3 regions of the Pseudomonas sp. FG13 genome follow, and region 2 is predicted to be linked to each of the others. Evidence: predicted binding sites of a transcription regulator. Region 2 holds the regulator's gene; each other region holds the start of a gene.
The links. The regulator FliA, encoded in region 2, starts transcription of late flagellar genes. The targets are predictions, from matches to a motif close to CTAAAGTTTNNNNNNNNNNNGCCGNTAA.
Positions count from the first base shown of each region.

Region 1: ACODTO_RS17025 (methyl-accepting chemotaxis protein) is a predicted target of FliA. The motif match lies at 3,549-3,576, and genes of this name have one in related genera.
Region 3: ACODTO_RS08560 (methyl-accepting chemotaxis protein) is a predicted target of FliA. The motif match lies at 1,927-1,954, and genes of this name have one in related genera.

Region 1 covers NZ_JBMDKO010000020.1:35,263-42,573, forward strand. Annotated here, with positions in the region: gene ACODTO_RS17010 (acyl-CoA reductase) at 1-1,234, shown strand, start outside; gene ACODTO_RS17015 (phenylacetate--CoA ligase family protein) at 1,289-2,563, shown strand; gene ACODTO_RS17020 (GNAT family N-acetyltransferase) at 2,560-3,504, shown strand; gene ACODTO_RS17025 (methyl-accepting chemotaxis protein) at 3,625-5,619, shown strand; gene ACODTO_RS17030 (DUF411 domain-containing protein) at 6,028-6,474, shown strand; partial or broken gene ACODTO_RS17035 (alpha/beta fold hydrolase) at 6,610-7,311, shown strand, end outside.
Region 2 covers NZ_JBMDKO010000004.1:81,143-88,453, forward strand. Annotated here, with positions in the region: gene flhA (flagellar biosynthesis protein FlhA) at 1-2,009, shown strand, start outside; gene flhF (flagellar biosynthesis GTPase FlhF) at 2,021-3,370, shown strand; gene fleN (flagellar synthesis regulator FleN) at 3,486-4,316, shown strand; gene fliA (RNA polymerase sigma factor FliA) at 4,313-5,056, shown strand; gene ACODTO_RS05600 (chemotaxis response regulator CheY) at 5,223-5,594, shown strand; gene ACODTO_RS05605 (protein phosphatase CheZ) at 5,613-6,401, shown strand; gene ACODTO_RS05610 (chemotaxis protein CheA) at 6,426-7,311, shown strand, end outside.
Region 3 covers NZ_JBMDKO010000006.1:228,331-235,641, forward strand. Annotated here, with positions in the region: gene ACODTO_RS08560 (methyl-accepting chemotaxis protein) at 1-1,851, opposite strand, end outside; gene ACODTO_RS08565 (outer membrane protein assembly factor BamE domain-containing protein) at 2,135-2,389, shown strand; gene ACODTO_RS08570 (lipocalin family protein) at 2,421-2,990, shown strand; gene ACODTO_RS08575 (formimidoylglutamate deiminase) at 3,112-4,476, opposite strand; gene hutC (histidine utilization transcriptional repressor HutC) at 4,582-5,331, shown strand; gene ACODTO_RS08585 (HutD/Ves family protein) at 5,328-5,897, shown strand; gene hutU (urocanate hydratase) at 6,371-7,311, shown strand, end outside.

The DNA of each region.
Region 1 (7,311 bases), on a different contig from region 2:
GCAGGGCTATGATGGCGAACCCCATGACGGCGTCTACGCACTGCAACGCTTGAGCAGGCGGGTATCGGTCGGCCTTGAACCCCACGTCGCGAGTCATCGTGTCACGCTGGACACCTCTCCAGCTCCGATATCAATGAATCCTTCAGCGCCGATCATGGACAAGGCTGGCTTCATGGCCCTCCCCATTGACCCCAAGGCGCAATTGTTCTTCCGTTCCGGCGGCAGCAGCGGCGAGCCCGTGCTGTCGTGCTACAGCTATCGCGACTTCGATCGCCACATGCGTGCCGCCGCCGACGGCCTGCGTGCGGCCGGCCTGGACCCCGCACACGACCGCGTGATGAACCTGTTCTACGGAGGCAACCTCTACGGCGGCTTTTTCAGTTTCTCGAAAATACTCGAACAGATGAGTGTCGTGCATTACCCCATGGGCGCGCCGACAGACAAGGCGTTCGACGAAATCGCCCGGATGATCGTCGCCCATGGCATCAACACGCTGATCGGCATGCCGAGCACACTGCACCGTCTGTTCTCCAGCCAAAGGCGAATCCTCCAAGGCTACGGCGCTGTGCGCAAGGTCCTGTTGGGCGGCGAGCACCTGGGGCCAGCCAGCCGGCAATTGTTCCTGGACAGCGGCGTCAGCAGCATTCGCTCGGCCCTGTACGGCAGCGTGGATGCGGGTCCTCTCGGCCACGCCTGCGCCGCCAGCGATGATGGCGTGTTCCACCTGATGGACGAGATTCAGCACCTGGAAATCATCGACCTGGAGCGGGATGCTCCGGTCACGCCGGGGGAAACCGGGCGCTTGCTGTTCACTTCCAGGCAGCGCCAGGTGCAACCTCTCCAGCGCTACGACGTCGGCGATTGCGGACGCTGGTTGCCAGGCCCCTGCCCTTGTGGCCTGGCCTCCCCCAGGTTCGAGTTACGCCAGCGCCACGGCCTCGTGCTGCGTGTCGCCACGGAATCCATCAATACCCGGGCGCTTGCCGAACTGGCCCAGGTGGCCATTCAGGTCGTCCTCGATCACGACAGCAGCGGCTGTGAGCGCATGCTGATCCGCGCCGACGGCGAAGCCGAAACGGTACGACGCAAGGTCCTGGCACTGCCGCCACTGTGCGCATCCGTCGATGCCGCATTGCTGGTACTGGAAGTCCAACGCTGTACGCCCGAATGTTTCGAACAGAACAGACACAGCGGCAAAGTCCCGCTAGTGATTGATAACAGAAGCCCCGGCTGATAGCCCTTCGCCCGCGCCTTATCCAGCGAACTTCATAGCCCGAGAGCCCCCCTGATGAGCCCTTCCTTTCCATTTGAACAATGGCTTGGCCATATTCGCCTGCATTCAAAGTATTACCAGAAACACTGGACGCATTTACCTGCGCAAGGCTGCGCTTTTGAGGACCTGCCGATTGTCGACGCCAGCGATTACTGGCGCGGCAGTCATGACCTGGACACCTGGGAGGTATTGACCGGGCCCGTCACGGACGCACTGATCTATAAAACCGGTGGCACCACCAGCCAGGGGAAGCTGTCGGTGTACACCCATGGGGAATGGCAGCGAATGCTCGAGGGTTTCGCAGGCAGCCTTGCCGCCCAGCTTGGAACAGGTGATCGAATCGCCAATCTGTTCTTTTCGGGGGACCTGTATGCGAGTTTCCTGTTCATTCACGGTGCTCTCTGCCAGGTTGACCTCCCGATCAGCGAGTTCCCCTTCACCGGGTCGATCGATCCCGACGTGTTGGCCGATGCCGTCGCCGCACACCGCATCAATGTGCTGGCGGGCGTACCGGCCCACCTGCTGGCCATTGCCAGTCATCTGAGCCGGCAGGGGCGAACGCTGTCCGGTATCACTACCGTGCTGTTCGGCGGCGAGCACCTGTTCGAGCGCCAACTTGTGATGTTGAGACAAGCCTTTCCCCAGGCACGCTTCGCCTCCATCGGTTATGCCAGCGTGGACGCCGGATTGGTCGGCGCCAGTGCTCCTGATTGCGGGCTCGGCGAACACCGCGTCTTCGACGAGCAGACTCGGGTGGAAATCATCGATGAAGTGAGCGGCGAGGTCATCGAGGCCTGTGGCCGCCCCGGCAACCTGGTGGTGACCAACTTCACCCGGTCCCTGATGCCGATGGTGCGCTATCCAGTGGGTGATCGGGCCTGCTGGCGCGAGCCTGTCGGCACCCCACGGCGCAAGTTCGAACTGGCGGGGCGTAGCGCGCAGAGCCAGCGGGTGCGGGTCGGCGTGGCGTCGCTGTTCCCGCAACACATTGGCGAAATCATCCAGAGCATTGGCGGCGAACTTCAATGGCAACTGATCATCGAGTCCGTCGAAAACAATGATGGTGTGGTGCTCAAATGGGTGGCCGACAACCCATCTAACCGCTGCGAGTCACTGTCCCAGGCGCTGAAACTCGCTTTGATCGAACAACATCCGGGCGTTGATCAACTCAACCTGCAGGTTCATGCCTGCCAGGCACAGGACCTGGAACGCCACCCGCGCTCCGGTAAACACCTGCCGGTCATCGACCGTCGGCTCTATGGCCCGATGGCAGCGAGGCACGCCAGATGAGTACCTTGGTCATCAGGACATTCAGGCCCACGGATGCCATCGGAACCAGCGAACTGTTCCGCCGGGTATACGGCGATCACTACGTTTCGCCAGACGTCTACGTGCCCCACATGATCTGCCAGCACAATCAGCATCGACATTGGTTTTCCATGGTTGCCGTGATGGAGGACCGGGTGGTGGGCCACGCGGCGTTGTGCCGACCGGTCGCGAACCGGGAGGATGCGGAACTGGCACTGGTGGCAGTGGACCCGGCGCGGCAAGGCAGCCAGATCGCTACCCGCCTGGGCCGGCTACTCCTGGAGCGCTGTAACGACCTCGGTCTCGTCAGGCTGTCCATCAAACAGGTCACCAGCCACCTCTACAGCCAACGATTGGCGCAACGACTCGGTTTCCATGATGTCGGGCTGATGCCCGACTACGTGCCCTCGCCGTTCGCCGCGGCCCAGGCCGAGACGATTGTGATCGGCTGCCAGATGATGGGCGAGCATCAGCGGCCTTTGCCGCAGGTGCACTGGCCTGCCTCGTGCCAATGGTTGATGACTCCCTTGGCAGCGCAATTTGGCACCACCGTCGACGATGCACCGGCCTCGATGCAGCCACTGCAGATCAGCTCACTACCCGGGCGTATCGACGTGGTCGCTGGTCACATGAGCCGGCATCTGGCCAGGCAACTGCAACGCTTGCCGGCCCACTGGTCGATCTCGGTACGACTCGGACTGCGTCGACAGTTCCCCGAGGATTATCGACGGTTGATGGCTGCCGGCTTCATTTTTACCGGCATGGTGCCCGTCGAAGGCGAGCTGCACTGGCAGGCGCTGTTTCACCGTGGCGCGCTGGCTCGCCAGCTCGACCTGCATGCCGGGCCGATGCAACGACTGCACGATGAGCTGCAGGCCCATACACAGACCTGGAGAGGCACGCGGTCCAGCTCGGCGGCGTGACGGGAGGCGGGCGACGAACGGTACCCCGCGCCAAGCGTCCGACATTCAAGCGCTATGGCGAGGGGCCGATACAGATAAGTCTACCGCCCCGAAAGACGCCTTCGAGCAAGGAACTGTCCAATGCCCTCATTCCGCACTATTCAGGCTCGCTACACGCTGTTCCTGGTCCTATTCATCCTGGTGTTGTCCATCCTGACGGTCGTGGGCATCAGTTATCTGGTGGCGCCCAAGCTGCGCCAGACCGAGGAGCAAGTGGCGCTCAACCGCATCGGCGAAGTCGCGGAGCAGATCCAGGGCGAGCTGAACAAAGTACAGGCCCAGCAACGCAGCATCACCCAGACCATTCCGTTGCTCGACAGCGATGCCATCGACAAGGTACTTCCAGGTCTGGTGGACCAATACGGCGAACCGAAAGTCTTCGGTGGCGGGATCTGGCCGCTGCCCAACCAGCGCGCCGAAGGACGCAACAAGTTCAGCACGTTCTGGCACCGCGATAGCTCTGGCAAGCTGGTGGTCAATACGTTCTGGAACAGCGACGCCGCACCAAACTATTACGAGCAGCCCTGGCACAAGGGCGGCATGGCCACCCCGCCCGGCAAATGCGCCTGGGCCGCCGCCTATAAAGATGACGCCAGCGCCGAACCGCGCACCAACTGCGCCATGGCCATCCAGAAAAACGGCGTTCCTTATGGCGTCTCCACCATTGACGTGACCCTGGGGTTCTTCAATGACCTGGTGGCGCGCAAGGAAGCCGACCTGAACGCCGAGATGCTGATTGTCGAAGGCGACGGCAAGATCATCAGCAACAGCTCGCGCATCAGCGGTCCGATCGTGCTCAAGAATGTCAGCGAACTGGCCGCCGCCTCGCCCTTTGCCGCTCAGGTCAAGGCAGGCCTGGCTCACCGTGATCAACCGTTGCAGCGGGTCGAGTTCGACAACAAGGGCGAAGCCAGCACGTTCTTCATGCGCCCCATCGAAGGCACGCCCTGGTTCCTCGCCACCGCCTTGCCAACCCGCCTGATCACCGCCCAGCGCGATGACGTACTGAATACCCTCAGTCTGCTGCAGATCCCGATGGTCATCCTGTTGGTGCTGATGCAGTTGTACGCCATCCGCCAACTGACCGGCCGCATGAAGATACTCAAGGGCAACATCGACGCGCTGTCCACCGGCGATGCCGACCTGACCCGACGCATCACCATCCGTGCCGAGGACGAGCTGGGAGCAATTGGTCATTCGGTCAACCGCTTCATCGTTTATCTGCAAGATATGATCGGCGAAGTCACCCAAGCCACTGGCGCCATGGCATCGAGCCTGGACAACCTGCAACGGACTTCCGCCCATACCAGCGAAATCCTGATGCGCCACGCCTCTGAAACCGATCAGACCGTGACCGCCATTAATCAAATGAGCTCCACGGCCGAAAGCGTCGCCCAGAACGCCGCCGAAACGGCTGCATTCACCCAGCGCGCCAACGAACATGCCGATCGCTCTCGCGTCGTGGTGGGCGAGGCCTCCAACAGCGTGGTGGCATTGATCGATGAAGTCGCCAGCGCCACCCGCAAGGTCGAGAGCATGCAGCAGGATGCGCAGCGTATCACCGAGATTCTCGGCGTGATTGGTGCCATCGCCGGACAGACCAACCTGCTGGCACTCAACGCCGCCATCGAAGCTGCCCGGGCCGGCGAACAGGGCCGTGGTTTTGCAGTGGTGGCCGACGAGGTACGAGCCCTCGCCGCCCGCACCCAGGCCAGCACCTCGGAAATCAACGAAATGCTCACCCGCCTGACCCAAGGCGTGAGTTCGTCGGTTTCGGCAATGGAAAATACCCAGGCCAGTTGCCAGTCGGCTGCCGACGCGACCTCCCGGGTCAACACCGGCCTGGATGAAATGGCCGGTTCCGTCGGTCAGATCAACAGCCTGAGTACCCAGATCGCCACTGCCGCCGAACAACAGAGCGCCGTGACCGAAGAGATCAACCGCAGCATGGTGCAAATCCGCCATATGGTGGAGGAACTGGTGGCAGGCGGATTGGCCAGCGAAAACAACACCCGGCAACTGCTGGAAGCCAACAGTCGAGTGAATGCCATCATGGGGCGCTTTAAACTTCGCTGAGAACTGTGGCCACGCTGCTCGCGGGCGAACCCCGGCCAGCGTGGTCTCCTTGTGGGAGCAAGCCTGCTCGCGATAGCGGAGTGTCTGTCACACAGCTGTGGACTGTACCGCCGCCTTCGCGGGCAAGCCGGGCTCCCACAGGGGTGGGCGGCGTATGCAGGTGCTGCGTACACCCCGAACCCAATGTGGGAGCGAGCCTGCTCGCGATAGCGGCGAAACAGCTTGCATCAATTTTGACTGTCCCTGCCCATCGCGAGCAAACCCAGTGCCCATAAGGTCCCGCGGCCTTTTCATTCAGCTTGATGCCCCCCACCTGACAATTCTGTCATCTGTCCCTCAGCGGCCTGTCAGCTCGTAGCCGCTACTCTGGTATCCTCCCGCCAACCCGCTCCACACGAGACCGCTTTCATGGCCAATCCCCTGCACCTGCTCGCCCTGAGCGCCCTGTTCGTGACCACCCTGGCCCAGGCCGCCGCGCCTGCCACCATCGATGTGCACCGCGACGCCAACTGCGGCTGCTGCAAGAAATGGATCGCTCATCTGCAAGAGAACGGCTTCAAGGTCAACGACCATGTCGAAACCGACATGAGTTCAGTGAAGCAACGCCTGGGCGTGGCACCGAACCTGCGCTCCTGCCATACCGCCGAGATCGATGGCAAATTCGTCGAGGGCCACGTGCCTGCCGATCAGGTACGGGCGCTGAGCCAGCGGGACGACTTGCTCGGCGTAGCCGCGCCCGGCATGCCCATGGGCTCACCCGGCATGGAAATGGACGGCATGAGCGATGCCTACCAGGTGATCGGCCTGAAAAAAGACGGGACGCAAACCGTGGTGGCGGACTATCCGGCTCACTGACGGGGATCGCTGGGCGGCGTCATGGCGCATTTCCCCCCGGCCAGGTTGAACATTCCGGCCTGTCGATTGCCTGTGGTTAATGTCGCCATAACCGGGCCGCCCCAGGATCGTCCGGCTGCCACAAGGAGATCGACCATGCCGCGCGCCACTCTTCGCTGGTTACCCAGCCTGTTCCTGACCGCCGCCCTGCCGCTGCTCGCCCATGCCGAAAGCGACCAGCAAGGGCCGGCCTATGGGCCGGAACTCCAAGGTTTCGAATACCCCTATACCCTCAAGCATTTCGCCTTCCAGTCCCAGGGCAAATCCCTGCAGATGGGCTACATGGACGTACCGGCCCAGGGCAAGGTCAATGGCCGCAGCATCGTGCTGATGCACGGCAAGAACTTCTGCGCCGCCACCTGGGGCGACTCGATCAAGACCCTCAGCGAGGCCGGTTACCGGGTGATCGCAGCGGACCAGATCGGTTTCTGCACGTCCAGCAAACCGGATCACTACCAGTACAGCTTCCAACAACTGGCCACCAATACCCAGGCCCTGCTCAAGGCTCTCGGCATACAGAAAGCCATCATCCTGGGGCACTCCACCGGCGGCATGCTCGCCACCCGTTATGCCTTGCAGTTTCCCGATCAGGTGGAGCGCCTGGCCATGGTCAACCCCATCGGCCTGGAAGATTGGAAGGCTCTTGGCGTGCCCTACCGCACCGTCGATCAATGGTACGCACGGGAGCTGAAGCTCAACGCCGACAGTATTCGCAATTACGAGCGCACGACTTACTACGGCGGCCGCTGGAAACCGGAGTTCGAACGCTGGGTAGACATGCTCGCCGGCTTGAACAAG
Region 2 (7,311 bases):
CGTTCCTGCTGGACGTGTTCTTCACGTTCAACATCGCCTTGTCGATCGTGGTGCTGCTGGTGTGCGTGTATGCCCTGCGCCCGCTGGACTTCGCCGTGTTTCCGACCATTTTGCTGGTGGCTACGCTCCTGCGTCTGGCGCTGAACGTGGCGTCCACCCGCGTGGTCATGCTCCACGGCCAGGAAGGCCACGCCGCCGCCGGTAAGGTGATCCAGGCCTTCGGTGAGGTGGTGATCGGCGGCAACTACGTGGTCGGTATCGTGGTCTTCGCCATTTTGATGATCATCAACTTCGTGGTGGTCACCAAGGGTGCCGGGCGTATTTCCGAGGTGAGCGCGCGTTTCACCCTCGACGCCATGCCCGGTAAGCAAATGGCAATCGACGCCGACCTCAATGCCGGCCTGATCGATCAGAGCCAGGCCAAGCTCCGTCGTCTGGAAGTGGCCCAGGAGGCCGAGTTCTACGGCTCCATGGACGGTGCGAGCAAGTTCGTGCGAGGTGACGCCATCGCCGGCCTGCTGATCCTGTTCATCAACCTGATCGGCGGCATTGCCGTCGGTATCCTCCAGCATCAGATGAGTTTCGGTGACGCAGGCAAGGTTTACGCCTTGCTGACCATCGGTGACGGTTTGGTGGCGCAATTGCCATCACTGTTGTTATCCACAGCTGCGGCAATCATGGTGACCCGTGCTTCGGGCTCCGAAGACATGGGCAAGCAGATCGGCCGGCAGATGTTCGCATCGCCCAAGGCCCTCGCCGTGGCTGCTGGGCTGATGGCGGTGATGGGCCTGGTCCCGGGGATGCCGCACATTTCCTTCCTGAGCATGGCGGCGGTAGCGGCAGGCGGCGCCTATCTGTTCTGGAAGAAGCAGAACGCGCAGAAGGTCCAGGCATTGCAAGAGGTCAAGCGCCAGCAGGAACTGCTGCCATCGCCGGCCCGTGCCCTGGAGACCAAAGAGCTGGGCTGGGACGACGTGACTCCTATCGACATGATTGGCCTGGAAGTCGGCTATCGTCTGATTCCGTTGGTGGATCGTAACCAGGGCGGCCAACTGTTGGCGCGGATCAAGGGCGTGCGCAAGAAGCTGTCCCAGGACCTGGGCTTCCTGATGCCCACCGTGCATATCCGCGACAACCTCGACCTGGCGCCTAGCGCCTATCGCCTGACGCTGATGGGGGTGATCCTGGCCGAAGCCGAGATCTATCCGGATCGCGAACTGGCGATCAACCCGGGTCAGGTCTATGGTTCGCTCAACGGCATTACCGCCAAGGATCCAGCTTTTGGCCTGGAAGCGGTGTGGATTGAAATCAGTCAGCGGGCCCAGGCCCAGTCCCTCGGTTACACCGTGGTGGACGCCAGTACGGTAGTTGCGACCCATTTGAACCAGATTTTGTACAAGCACTCCAGCGAGCTGATCGGCCACGAAGAAGTCCAGCAACTGCTGCAGGTGCTGGCCAAGGGCTCGCCGAAACTGGCCGAAGAGCTGGTGCCGGGCGTGGTTTCGTTGTCGCAGTTGCTCAAGATTTTGCAAGCGCTGCTGGCCGAACAGGTGCCGGTACGCGACATCCGCAGTATTGCCGAAGCCATCGCCAACAACGCTTCCAAGAGTCAAGATACCGCCGCCATGGTGGCCGCGGTGCGGGTCGGCGTATCCCGTGCAATCGTCCAAAGCATTGTAGGCACTGAGTCGGAGCTGCCTGTGATCACGCTGGAGCCAAGGTTGGAACAGATATTGCTCAATAGTCTTCAGAAGGCAGGACAAGGCTCGGAAGAGGGTGTTCTGCTGGAGCCGAGCATGGCCGAGAAGCTGCAACGTTCGTTGATCGAGGCAGCCCAGCGGCAAGAGATGCAAGGCCAACCGGTGATCTTACTGGTGGCGGGTCCGATTCGTGCGATGCTTTCGCGATTCGGTCGCCTCGCGGTCCCGGGGCTGCATGTGCTGGCGTACCAGGAAATACCGGACAACAAGCAAGTGACCATTGTTGCGACAGTAGGGCCCAACGGCTGAGGTAGTGGGTTATGCAAGTGAAGCGTTTTTTCGCCGCCGATATGCGTCAGGCCATGAAACTGGTCCGTGACGAGCTGGGCGCCGAAGCAGCCATCATCGGCAACCGCCGGATCGCCGGTGGTGTCGAGCTGACGGCGGCCCTGGACTACAAGCTGTCTGCGCTGGCCCCGCGGGTTCCGAACATGGAACTTGAGGATGAGCTGCGCAAGACCCAATCGCGCATTGCCAGCGCCCAGGCCGAATTGAGCCTGCGCAGCAGCGAAGGCGAGGCTGTCGCGGGCACCAATCGTCAATTGTTTGCCGGTCAGCCATTGACCGCAGGCCTGCCGCTGACCGCTGCCGAACCGCTGATCGAGCCGACCCCGGCCGAGCCGCGTCGTCCGGCGCCGGCTCCTGCCGCACCGGCTGCCGGTATCGACCCGCGTGCGCTGGACTCGATGCGTTTCGAACTCAACAGCCTGCGCGAACTGATGGAAGTCCAGCTCGGCTCCCTGGCCTGGAACCAACTGCAAGGCAGCCGTCCGGCCCAGGCCAATCTGTGGCGCCGTCTGCAACGCATCGGCCTGTCCGGCCCGCTGGCCCGCGACCTGCTGGCGCTGATCAACGATATCCACGAGCCTCGCCAGGCCTGGCGCATGTTGCTGGCGCATCTGGCGCGGATGATCGCCACGCCGGAAGTCGAGCCGTTGGAAGAGGGCGGGGTGATTGCCATGGTCGGCCCGGCCGGCATGGGCAAGACCACCACCCTGGCCAAGCTCGCCGCCCGCTATGTACTCAAGTACGGCGCCCAGAGCATTGCCCTGGTCAGCATGGACAGCTTCCGTATCGGCGCCCAGGAGCAACTCAAGACCCTGGGCCGGATTCTCAACGTGTCGGTGACCCATGTGGATCCGGGTCAATCCCTGGCCCAGGCGCTGGAGCCTCTGTTGCGCAAACGCGTCGTGCTGATCGATACCGCAGGCCTGCAAGCCAGCGATCCAGCCCTGCGCATGCAGCTTGAAAGCCTGGCCGGGCGTGGCATCAAGTCAAAAAATTATCTCGTGTTGGCAACCACCAGCCAGAAACAGGTTCTAACCGCCGCCTACCACAGCTACAAACGCTGCGGATTGGCCGGTTGCATCCTGACCAAGCTGGACGAAACGGCAAGCCTGGGCGAGGTCTTGAGCCTGGCGATCGGTCACGATCTGCCGGTGGCGTACCTGACGGATGGACCGCGGATCCCGGATGATTTGCATCTGCCGCGTCGCCACCAACTGGTCAGCCGTGCCGTGAGTGTGCAAATGCAGGACGAACCCAGCGAAGAAGCCATGGCTGATATGTTCGCTGATATCTACCACAGCCCGACCAAGCAGGTTGGCTGAGGTAATCATGAATATTTTTTGTACCTACATCGATGGTCTGCCAGGCAATGTTCCGTATGTGAACGCGCAGCCAGTAATGTGGCCTCCGTCTAAGTAAGACAGGTAAAGAACGAACATGGGCAGCATGCATCCCGTACAGGTGATCGCGGTGACCGGCGGCAAAGGTGGCGTCGGCAAGACTAACGTGTCAGTGAACTTGTCCCTGGCTCTGGCAGAGCTTGGCCGACGGGTCATGCTGCTGGACGCCGACCTGGGCCTGGCGAACGTGGACGTGCTGCTGGGGCTCACACCCAAACGCACGCTGGCGGACGTGATCGAAGGCCGCTGCGAACTGCGTGATGTGTTGTTGCAGGGGCCGGGCGGGATTCGTATCGTGCCGGCCGCCTCCGGCACCCAGAGCATGGTTCATCTGACCCCGGCTCAGCACGCCGGTCTCATCCAGGCATTCAGCGACATTGGCGACAACCTCGATGTGCTGGTGATCGACACGGCGGCGGGTATCGGTGATTCGGTCGTCAGCTTCGTGCGTGCCGCCCAGGAAGTGCTGCTGGTGGTCTGCGACGAGCCCACCTCCATCACCGACGCCTATGCCCTGATCAAGCTCTTGAACCGTGACTACGGCATGAACCGCTTCCGCGTCCTGGCCAACATGGCCCAGAGCCCGCAGGAAGGGCGCAACCTGTTCGCCAAATTGACCAAGGTCACCGATCGCTTCCTGGACGTTGCCCTGCAATACGTCGGCGCCGTGCCGTACGACGAGAGCGTGCGCAAGGCTGTCCAGAAGCAACGTGCCGTCTATGAAGCTTTCCCCCGTTCCAAATGCGCGCTGGCATTCAAGGCGATCGCCCAGAAGGTCGATACCTGGCCATTGCCGGCCAACCCTCGTGGGCATCTGGAGTTTTTCGTCGAGCGTCTCGTGCAACAAACAGCAGGGCCCGTGTTATGACAGCCAGCGGTTACAACCACCTCTACAAAAAATCGGCACGGGACGCCCAGTACGAGTTGATCGAGCGTTACGCGCCCCTGGTCAAGCGCATCGCCTATCACTTGCTGGCGCGGTTGCCGGCCAGTGTCCAGGTTGAAGACCTGATCCAGGCGGGCATGATCGGCCTGCTCGAAGTGGCGAACAAATACGACGCGAGCAAGGGCGCCAGTTTCGAGACGTACGCCGGCATTCGCATTCGTGGCGCGATGCTCGACGAAGTCCGCAAGGGCGACTGGGCACCCCGTTCGGTGCACCGTAATACCCGCATGGTCAGTGACGCCATTCGCGCTATCGAAGCGAAAACCGGGCGAGACGCTAAAGATCATGAGGTTGCGGCCGAACTCCAGTTGAGTCTCGATGATTATTACGGGATTTTGAACGATACCTTGGGCAGCCGCCTGTTCAGTTTCGACGACCTGTTACAGGACGGCGATCATGAAGGGCTGCACGAGGATGGCGCGAGTACTCACATGGAGCCTGCGCGTGATCTGGAAGACGAACGTTTCCAGAGCGCGCTGGCCGATGCGATTGCCAATTTGCCGGAGCGTGAGCGACTGGTCTTGGCGCTGTACTACGACGAAGAGCTGAACCTCAAGGAAATCGGTGAAGTCCTGGGGGTCAGCGAATCGCGGGTCAGTCAGTTACACAGCCAGTGCGCCGCCCGTTTGCGGGGGCGTTTGGGGGAGTGGCGAGCGCGCTGACAATCGGTGCGGGGAGGTTGCGAGCAGGGTTTGCGTGGCACGTGTTGCGCAGTCTCGATCCGTTGTGTCCCGGGCCGTTGTCGAATGCTGTACCGGATTGATTGAAATGGCGCGTTCAGGTGCTGCACGCGTTTAAGACTGCTTGGAGGTCGAATTGGACAAGAACATGAAAATCCTCATTGTTGATGACTTTTCAACGATGCGGCGGATCATAAAAAACCTGTTGCGTGACCTTGGGTTCACCAACACGGTCGAGGCCGACGATGGCACTACTGCCATCCCGGTTCTCAACAGCGGGAGCATCGACTTTCTGGTGACTGACTGGAACATGCCTGGCATGACCGGTATCGATTTGCTGCGCCATGTGCGCGCCGATGAAAAACTCAAGCACCTCCCGGTGCTGATGGTCACCGCCGAAGCCAAGCGCGAGCAGATCATCGAAGCGGCCCAAGCCGGCGTGAACGGCTATGTGGTCAAACCCTTCACGGCCCAGGCGTTGAAAGAAAAGATCGAAAAGATCTTCGAACGCATCGGTTAACGGCGCCACGGGGGAGCTATGGAGAATAACGAAGCTTCAATGGGCGATTTCGAATCGACCCTTAAAAAACATGCCCGCGAACTGGTCGAAAGCCTTGAAAAAGGTCGTTTCGGCGATGCAGTCCAGATGATCCACGAGCTCAATCAGACCCGGGATCGTGGTCTGTACCAGGAAGTCGGCAAGCTCACCCGTGAATTGCACAGCGCGATCGTCAATTTCCAGATCGATCCGAACATGCCTCAGGCCGAAGAGGTCTCGCAGATTACTGATGCGACCGAGCGGCTGTCTTACGTGGTCAAGCTGACCGAGGCCGCCGCCAATCGCACCATGGATCTGGTGGAAAGCGCGACGCCGCTGGTCAATGGCCTGGGCGACGAAGCCCAGGCCTTGAGCGCCGACTGGGGCCGTTTCATGCGTCGTGAGGTCGGGGCGGAAGAATTCCGGGACCTGGCTCGTCGGGTTGACGGTTTTCTGACACGCAGCAGCGCCGATAACCGCGCGGTCGCAAGCAACCTCAACGATATTCTGCTGGCTCAGGACTATCAGGACCTGACCGGGCAGGTGATCAAGCGCGTCACCCAATTGGTTACCGAAGTCGAAAGCAATCTGCTCAAACTGGTGTTGATGGCCAGCCAGGTCGACCGCTTTGCGGGCATCGAACACGACCGTGAGGCGATGCTTGCTGAAAAAGATCCACAAAAACATCTCTCTCAGGGTGAAGGTCCGCAAATTCATGCCGATAAAAGAGAAGACGTTATGTCCGGTCAGGACGATGTGGACGATTTGCTGTCCAGCCTTGGATTTTAGCCCTGTTTTAGGAGCACCCCATTAATGAGCTTCGGCGCCGATGAAGAGATCCTTCAGGATTTCCTGGTTGAGGCCGGCGAGATTCTAGAGCAACTCTCCGAGCAATTGGTCGAGCTGGAAAGCCGACCGGATGATGCGGATCTGCTCAATGCAATCTTTCGCGGTTTCCACACTGTAAAAGGAGGCGCCGGCTTCCTTCAGCTCAACGAGCTGGTGGAGTGCTGCCACATTGCCGAGAACGTGTTCGACATCCTGCGTAAGGGTGAGCGTCGCGTGGATTCGGAATTGATGGACGTGGTGCTTGAAGCGCTGGATGCGGTCAACAGCATGTTCAGCGAGGTGCGTGATCGTTCGCCGATTACCGCTGCTACTCCAGAGTTGCTCGCCGCGCTGTCGCGCCTGGCCGAGCCGCAATCGGCAGACGAAGCCGCTCCGGTCGAAACCGTGGTTGAAGAACCCGTTGTCGAGGAGCCAGTCGCCGAGGAATCGGGCGATATTACCGATAACGAATTCGAACAGTTGCTGGACTCCCTGAGTGCCGTCAAGGCCGAAGCTCAGGCCCAGGCTCCTGTAGCTGCCGCGCCCGCCGATGCGGGTGCGGCCAGCGATGAAATCACCGATGCGGAGTTCGAGTCGCTGCTCGATCAACTCCATGGCAAGGGCCAGTTCGCCGTCGATGCGGTCGTCCCGCCGACAGCTCCTGCTGCGCCGAAAGCCGCGGGCGACAGCTCAGATATTACCGACGATGAATTCGAAGCCTTGCTCGACCAGTTGCATGGCAAGGGTACTTTTGCCGTTGACGCCCTGGAGTCGGCCATTGCCTCTTCGCCGGCTCCGAGCAAGCCTGCTGCGGCCGCGGCCGGTAGCGACCTGATCACCGATCAGGAGTTCGAGTCCCTGCTCGACGATC
Region 3 (7,311 bases), on a different contig from region 2:
CTGCTGCTCAAGGTCGGTACAAGCCCGCAATGTGGCTTGCAGGTTTTCCACGCCTTCCTGGTTCAGCGTGTTGATCTCGGAGATGTCGACGTTGATCGACTCCACCACGGCGGTCTGCTCTTCGGTGGCGGTGGCCACGGACTGGTTCATGCCGTCGATCTCTCCGATGCGTTGGGTCACGCTGCCCAGGCGCTCGCCGGCCTGGTTGGCGATGCCGACACTGCTTTCGCTCTGGCGCTGGCTGTCGGTCATGATCAGCACCGCTTCCCGTGCGCCGACTTGCAACTCTTCGATCATCTTCTGTACTTGCTGCGCCGAATCCTGGGTGCGGTGGGCCAGGTTGCGCACTTCATCGGCCACCACGGCGAAACCGCGCCCGGCTTCACCCGCGCGGGCCGCTTCGATGGCAGCGTTCAGGGCGAGCAGGTTGGTTTGCTGGGAAATGCTGGTGATGACCTCGAGGATCTGGCCGATGTTCACCGTGTTGCTGTTCAGGGTTTCGATGTTGCCGCAGGAGTCGCTGATCTTGGCCGACAGCTGCTGCATGGCGGTGATGGTCTTATCCACCACCTGTTGACCTTCTTCGGCCAGGTTGCGGGCGTCGCTGGAGTGTTGCGAGGCAAGGGCGGCGTTCTGGGCGATTTCCTGGGCGGCGGCGCCGAGCTGGTTGATGGCCGCCGCCACGCTGCTGGTGCGTGAGGCTTGCTGGTCGGAATTGAACATCGATGAGTTGGAGGCGCTGACCACACGCAGCGCTACTTCGTTGACCTGGCCGGTGGCCGAGGCCACTTCACGGATCGAAGTGTGGATGCGTTCGACGAAACGGTTGAAGGAGGTACCCAGGGCACCGAACTCGTCCTGGCCGTGAATGGTCAGGCGTCGGGTCAGGTCACCTTCACCTTCGGCAATGTCATGCATCGCACGGCCCATGGTCAGCAGCGGTTGCATCAGCACGCGGATCAACATGCCCAGCAGGGTGATGATGAACACCACGGCAATGATCATGGCGACCAGCGCCGAGGTACGGAACTCGCTGAGCATGGCCAGCGCGGTGTCCTTGTCGAGTACCAGTGCCACGTACCAGTCGGCGCCCGGCACGCCGTTGACCCGGGTGAACGAGATGAATTGGGTCTTGCCGTCGAGTTCGACTTCTTTCATGCCCGGGCTGACCTGCGGTGCCCCGTTGGGGTAGGCCTCGGCCAGGGTCTTGAGGATGCGTTTGCTGTCGGGATGGATCAGGATCTTGCCATCGGCGCTGACGATGAACGCATGGCCGTGGCCGCCGAAGTTCAGCGAGTTGATGATGGCGCTGATGCTCGACAGGTCGATGTCCGCACCCGCCACGCCGATCATCTGGTTCTGTCGCTGTACCGGGGTCGCGACGGTGATGACCAGTTTGCCCGACGAGGCGGCAATGTAGGGTTCGGTAACGATGGTTTGCTGTGCGCTGTTGGCGGCCTTGTACCAGCCACGGGCGCGAGGATCGTAGTCGGCGGCGCGATTGCCGGCCGGCACGGAGAACATTACACCGTCGACGCCACCGAAGTAGCTGAGCTGGAAGTTGCCAGTATAGGCGGGCAGGTCGATGGCTCGCTTGAGGCTGGCAGCGCTGTTGCCGTCCACGGCGATCTGCTGGGCCAGCGATTGGAGTAATTGGATACGACCGTCGACCCACGTCTGGATATTACGGCTGGTCAGGTTGCCGAGTTCCTGCATGGAAGTTTCGGTGCTGTTGCGCAGGCTTTGACGCTGACGATAGTCGTTGAACAGGATGAAACAGGCGAACGCAACGGCTACCACAAGGGCTGCGGCCAGCAGGATTTTGTGGCTGAATTTCATGTTTCTGGTCATTAAGAACGCTACCGCATAGGAGCTGGTCAGGAAGGGGCGTCAATTTGCCATAAGGCAGGGTTTCGCGCTGTTCTTTTATCGGCCTGAGAGCGCCGGGATTCAGGCGTCAACGAGGTAAAACCGACGAAATGCACGACGGCATCACAAACTTGTTGATTTACCGACGAACTACCTGCTTTTACTCCAATAAATACCGGGTTGCGCGGGGAACCAGATAGGGGTTTTCTCTTCTAAGCTTCAGGTTGGCACCCTGCCACCTCCCTTCCGCTCCAGGAGTTTCACGATGTCCCTGCGATCTATCGCGTTGTTGTCTTTGTGCGTCTTGTTGACCGCATGCAGCAAGGTCAACCAGGAAAACTATTCGAAGCTGTCAGCCGGCATGTCCAAGGCCGAAGTCGAGACGTTACTGGGGAAACCGACCGACTGTTCGGGCGCGCTCGGCATGTCCAGTTGCACCTGGGGCGATCAGAAAAGCTTTATCAGCGTGCAGTATGCCGGTGAGAAGGTGTTGATGTTTTCCGGCCAAGGCCTGAAGTAAACCGGGGCCACGTGCCCGCGGGAGAAAAATAATGATGCGGTTATTGTTAGTGCTTTTGGCTGGCCTGGTATTGGCCGGCTGTGCCACTTCTGGCGAAGACCCGTTGGCGCCCAAGACCGTCAACAGCGTCAATCTCAAGCGTTACCAAGGGACCTGGTACGAGTTGGCTCGCCTGCCAATGTATTTCCAGCGCAACTGCGCGCAATCGGAAGCCCATTACACCCTCAAGCCTGACGGCAACATGGGGGTGTTCAATCGCTGCCTGACCTCTGACTGGAAGTGGGAAGAAGCCAAGGGCACCGCTACGCCACAGGTCCCGGGCAAGACCGACAAGCTCTGGGTCGAGTTCGACACCTGGGTCTCGCGGATCCTGCCAGGTGTATCGAAGGGACAGTATTGGGTGTTGTACGTCAGCGATGACTACAAGACCGCCATTGTCGGCGACCCTAGCCGGCGCTACATGTGGTTGTTGTCCCGTACGCCGACGGTCAACAGTGTGGTGCGCGAAGAACTGCTGAGCAAGGCACGCCAGCAGGGCTATGACACGACACGACTGATCTGGCGCGCCTCGGATCGGCAGATGGCCAAGACGTCGGACTGACGGCCAGGAAATAACCCTGTGGGAGCGAGCCTGCTCGCGATGACGGGCCTTCAGTCAACATCTCTGTTGAATGTGGAGGCCTCATCGCGAGCAGGCTCGCTCCCACAAGGGGGATTTGCGGTCAGCCTAGAAGCTCACGCAATACCTGGGTAAATGCTCGGGCGCTGTCCTCTTCCGCGGCGTGATGCCCGTTACGCACCACCCACTTGCCGCCCACCATGACATCCCGCACCTGGCGATCACCGCCGGCAAACAGCCAGCGATTGAGGATGCCGTCGCCCTGGGCCGTGGCCAGGTAAGGGTCGTTGCCATCGAGTACCAGCCAGTCGGCACGCTTGCCGATTTCTAGGGCACCGATGGGTTGCCCCAATGCCCGGGCGCCACCGTCCAGTGCCGCATCGAACAACGTGCGGCCGACCATCGGCTGATCTGCCCGATACAGGCGGTTACGTCGTTGATCCCGCAGGCGCTGGCCGTATTCCAGCCAACGTAACTCTTCTACCACGCTCAATGACACGTGGCTGTCGGAGCCGATACCCAGGCGTCCGCCCTGGGCGAGGTAGTCCACCGCCGGGAAAATACCGTCGCCCAGGTTGGCTTCGGTGGTCAGGCACAGGCCGGCAATTGCCCGGCTCCTGGCCATGAGGCTGACTTCATGGGCATTGGCGTGGGTGGCGTGGACCAGGCACCAGCGCTGATCCACCTCGGTGTTTTCATACAACCATTGCAGCGGACGGGCACCGCTCCAGCTCAGGCAATCGTCGACTTCCTTCTGCTGCTCGGCGATGTGGATATGCACAGGGCAGTGGGCGTCGCTGGCGGCCAGTACCTCCTGGATCTGTCCGGGCGTGACGGCGCGCAGGGAGTGGAAACATAGCCCCAGCGTCTGCAGCGGTTGCCCGGCCAGGATCGGTTGCAAGCGAGATTGGAGCTTCAAGTAGTTCTCGGTGCTGTTGATGAACCGACGCTGCCCTTCATTGGGTGCCTGGCCACCAAAACCCGAATGGCTGTAGAGCACCGGTAGCAGCGTCAGCCCGATACCAGCAGTGTTGGCGGCGTGACTGATGCGCAAGGCCAGCTCCGCCGGGTCGGCGTAGGGCGTGCCGTCGGTGTCGTGGTGTACGTAATGGAATTCGGCGACCGAGGTGTAACCGGCCTTGAGCATTTCGATGTACAGCTGTCGGGCAATGATGCCGAGTTGGTCGGGGCTGATTTTTCCGACCAGGCGGTACATCAGGTCGCGCCAGGTCCAGAAACTGTCGTTGGGATTGCCCGCCACTTCCGCCAGGCCGGCCATGGCCCGCTGGAACGCGTGGGAGTGCAGGTTCGGCATACCCGGCAACAGCGGACCGTCCAGCCGTTCGGCGCCGTCTGCGTGGGAGCCGGCCTGGATATGGGTCAGGACGCCTTGGGCGTCGACTTCAAGACGTACATCATTGGCCCATCCACTAGGCAACAGCGCGCGTTCGGCAAAGAAGGCGGACATGGTTCAACCTCATTGTGCGTAATTTGTATATACATATACAGACGTTTGCCTGCCCGGTAAACTCCGGCAAGCTAGCAATCTTTATAAGCAGAACAGGGAACCGCCGTGCCGACTCCGCCTGCCAAACCGCCGCTGGCCTCAAACCTGGGTGACAGTCCGGCACCCTTGTATGCCCGCGTCAAACAGATGATCACCCAGCAGATCGACAGTGGAAACTGGCCGCCGCATTACCGTGTGCCGTCGGAAAGCGAACTGGTCAATCAGTTGGGCTTCAGCCGCATGACCATCAACCGTGCCCTGCGGGAAATGACCGCCGATGGCCTGTTGGTGCGTATGCAGGGCGTCGGCACGTTCGTCGCCGAACCCAAGAGCCAGTCCGCGCTGTTCGAAGTGCACAACATCGCCGACGAGATTGCCTCTCGCGGCCATCGCCACACCTGCAAGGTCATCACCCTTGAAGAAGAGGCTGCCGGTTCCGAGCGGGCCCTGGCCTTGGACATGCGTGAAGGCCAGAAGGTGTTCCACTCGCTGATCGTGCATTTCGAAAACGACATTCCGGTGCAGATCGAAGACCGCTTCGTCAACGCGTTGGTGGCGCCCGACTACCTCAAGCAGGACTTCACCCTGCAGACACCCTACGCCTATCTGAACCAGGTCGCGCCGCTGACCGAAGGCGAGCATGTTGTGGAAGCGATCCTCGCCGAGCCCAATGAATGCAAGTTACTGCAGATCGAAAAGGGCGAACCGTGCCTGCTGATCCGCCGTCGTACCTGGTCCGGGCGTCAGCCTGTTACCGCCGCACGGCTGATTCATCCGGGTTCCCGTCATAGTCTGGAAGGGCGATTTCATAAGTGAGTGACTTGAAAGTTCTGCGCGCGGTGGATTACCCGCGTATGCCATGGAAAAATGGCGGTGGCAGCACCGAGGAAATCACCCGTGACGCTGGTACCGGCCTGGAAGGTTTCGGCTGGCGTCTGTCGATTGCCGATATCGGTGAGTCGGGCGGTTTTTCCACCTTTGCCGGTTACGAACGCGTCATCAGCGTCTTGCAGGGCGATGGCATGAGCCTGACCGTCGATGGTCAGGTCACGCGGCCGTTGCATCCCCTGGACCCTTTCGCGTTCAGCGGTGAGAGCCACGTTCATTGCACGTTGCTGGGCGGACCGATTCGTGACTTCAACCTGATCTATTCGCCCCAGCGTTACCGGGCACGGTTACAGTGGCTGGCGGACGAGCAGCGGTTCTTCAGTGAAGCGGGGACGGTGCTGGTGTTCAGTGCCGACCCGGCGCTGCACGTCAAGATCGGCGAGTCCACCGCGGAACTGGCCCTATACGATTGTTTGCAATTGAGCGGTAACACCGGGCTGCTGGAAGTTTTCACGGACGGCCAGTGCTGCGTGATCGAACTGACTGCCCGCTAGTCTCAGTGGTGCCTCCTTGTGGCGAGGGGATTTATCCCCGCTGGGTCGCGGAGCGACCCCAAATCAGTTGGCTCCGAAGCTGTTGAGTGGCACCAAGAGGGGCCGCTTCGCAGCCCAGCGGGGATAAATCCCCTCGCCACAAAAGCACGCCTTACTGTTTCTTCAGTCGCACCAATTTGTTACCGAATGCCCCAGCGTGGCGCAACGCCACGCTTCTGTCCCTCTCATCCTCACCTCTGTAAATCCCCCTCCGAAAAATTAATCCGCTTCTGCAGCCCTTCAATTCCGCGCTTTCCAGCCATTTCAAAAAAGATTCCTGAATGCACCTTCAGTAAGTTGGCCGCTTGATTGCATATGCTTGTACATACAAGTAAAGACGTATGCGTATGAGTCATCGATATTCAACGCAACGTTCGTTAAATCGCTGCCCACTGCCCGGGCTGGTCTGGATTGATCGCTGAGGAGTTTTTGCTGTGACCGACGCTACCCGCAAACCCGAAAAATACCGTGACGTTGAAATTCGCGCCCCTCGCGGTAATACGCTGACCGCCAAGAGCTGGCTGACTGAAGCGCCGCTGCGCATGCTGATGAACAACCTCGATCCGCAAGTGGCCGAGAACCCCAAGGAGCTGGTGGTCTACGGTGGCATCGGCCGCGCGGCGCGCAACTGGGAGTGCTACGACAAGATCGTCGAAAGCCTCACCAACCTGAACGACGACGAAACCCTGCTGGTGCAATCCGGCAAGCCGGTGGGCGTGTTCAAGACCCACACGAATGCCCCCCGTGTGCTGATCGCCAACTCCAACCTGGTACCGCACTGGGCCAGTTGGGAACACTTCAACGAGCTCGACGCCAAGGGCCTGGCCATGTACGGCCAGATGACTGCCGGCAGCTGGATCTACATCGGCAGCCAGGGCATCGTGCAGGGTACCTATGAAACCTTCGTCGAAGCCGGTCGCCAGCACTACGACTCCAACCTCAAGGGCCGTTGGGTCCTGACCGCCGGCCTGGGCGGCATGGGCGGCGCACAACCGTTGGCTGCGACACTGGCCGGCGCTTGCTCGCTGAACATTGAATGCCAGCAGGTCAGTATCGATTTCCGTCTCAAGACCCGTTACGTCGACGAGCAGGCCACCGACCTGGATGATGCCCTGGCCCGTATCGAGAAATACACCGCCGAAGGCAAGGCAATCTCCATCGCACTGTGCGGGAACGCCGCTGAAATCCTGCCGGAAATGGTCCGTCGCGGTGTGCGGCCGGACATGGTCACCGACCAGACCAGCGCCCACGACCCACTCAACGGTTACCTGCCGGCTGGCTGGACCTGGGACGAGTACCGTGCCCGCGCCAAGACCGAACCCGCCGCCGTGGTGAAAGCCGCCAAGCAATCGATGGCGGTGCACGTGAAAGCCAT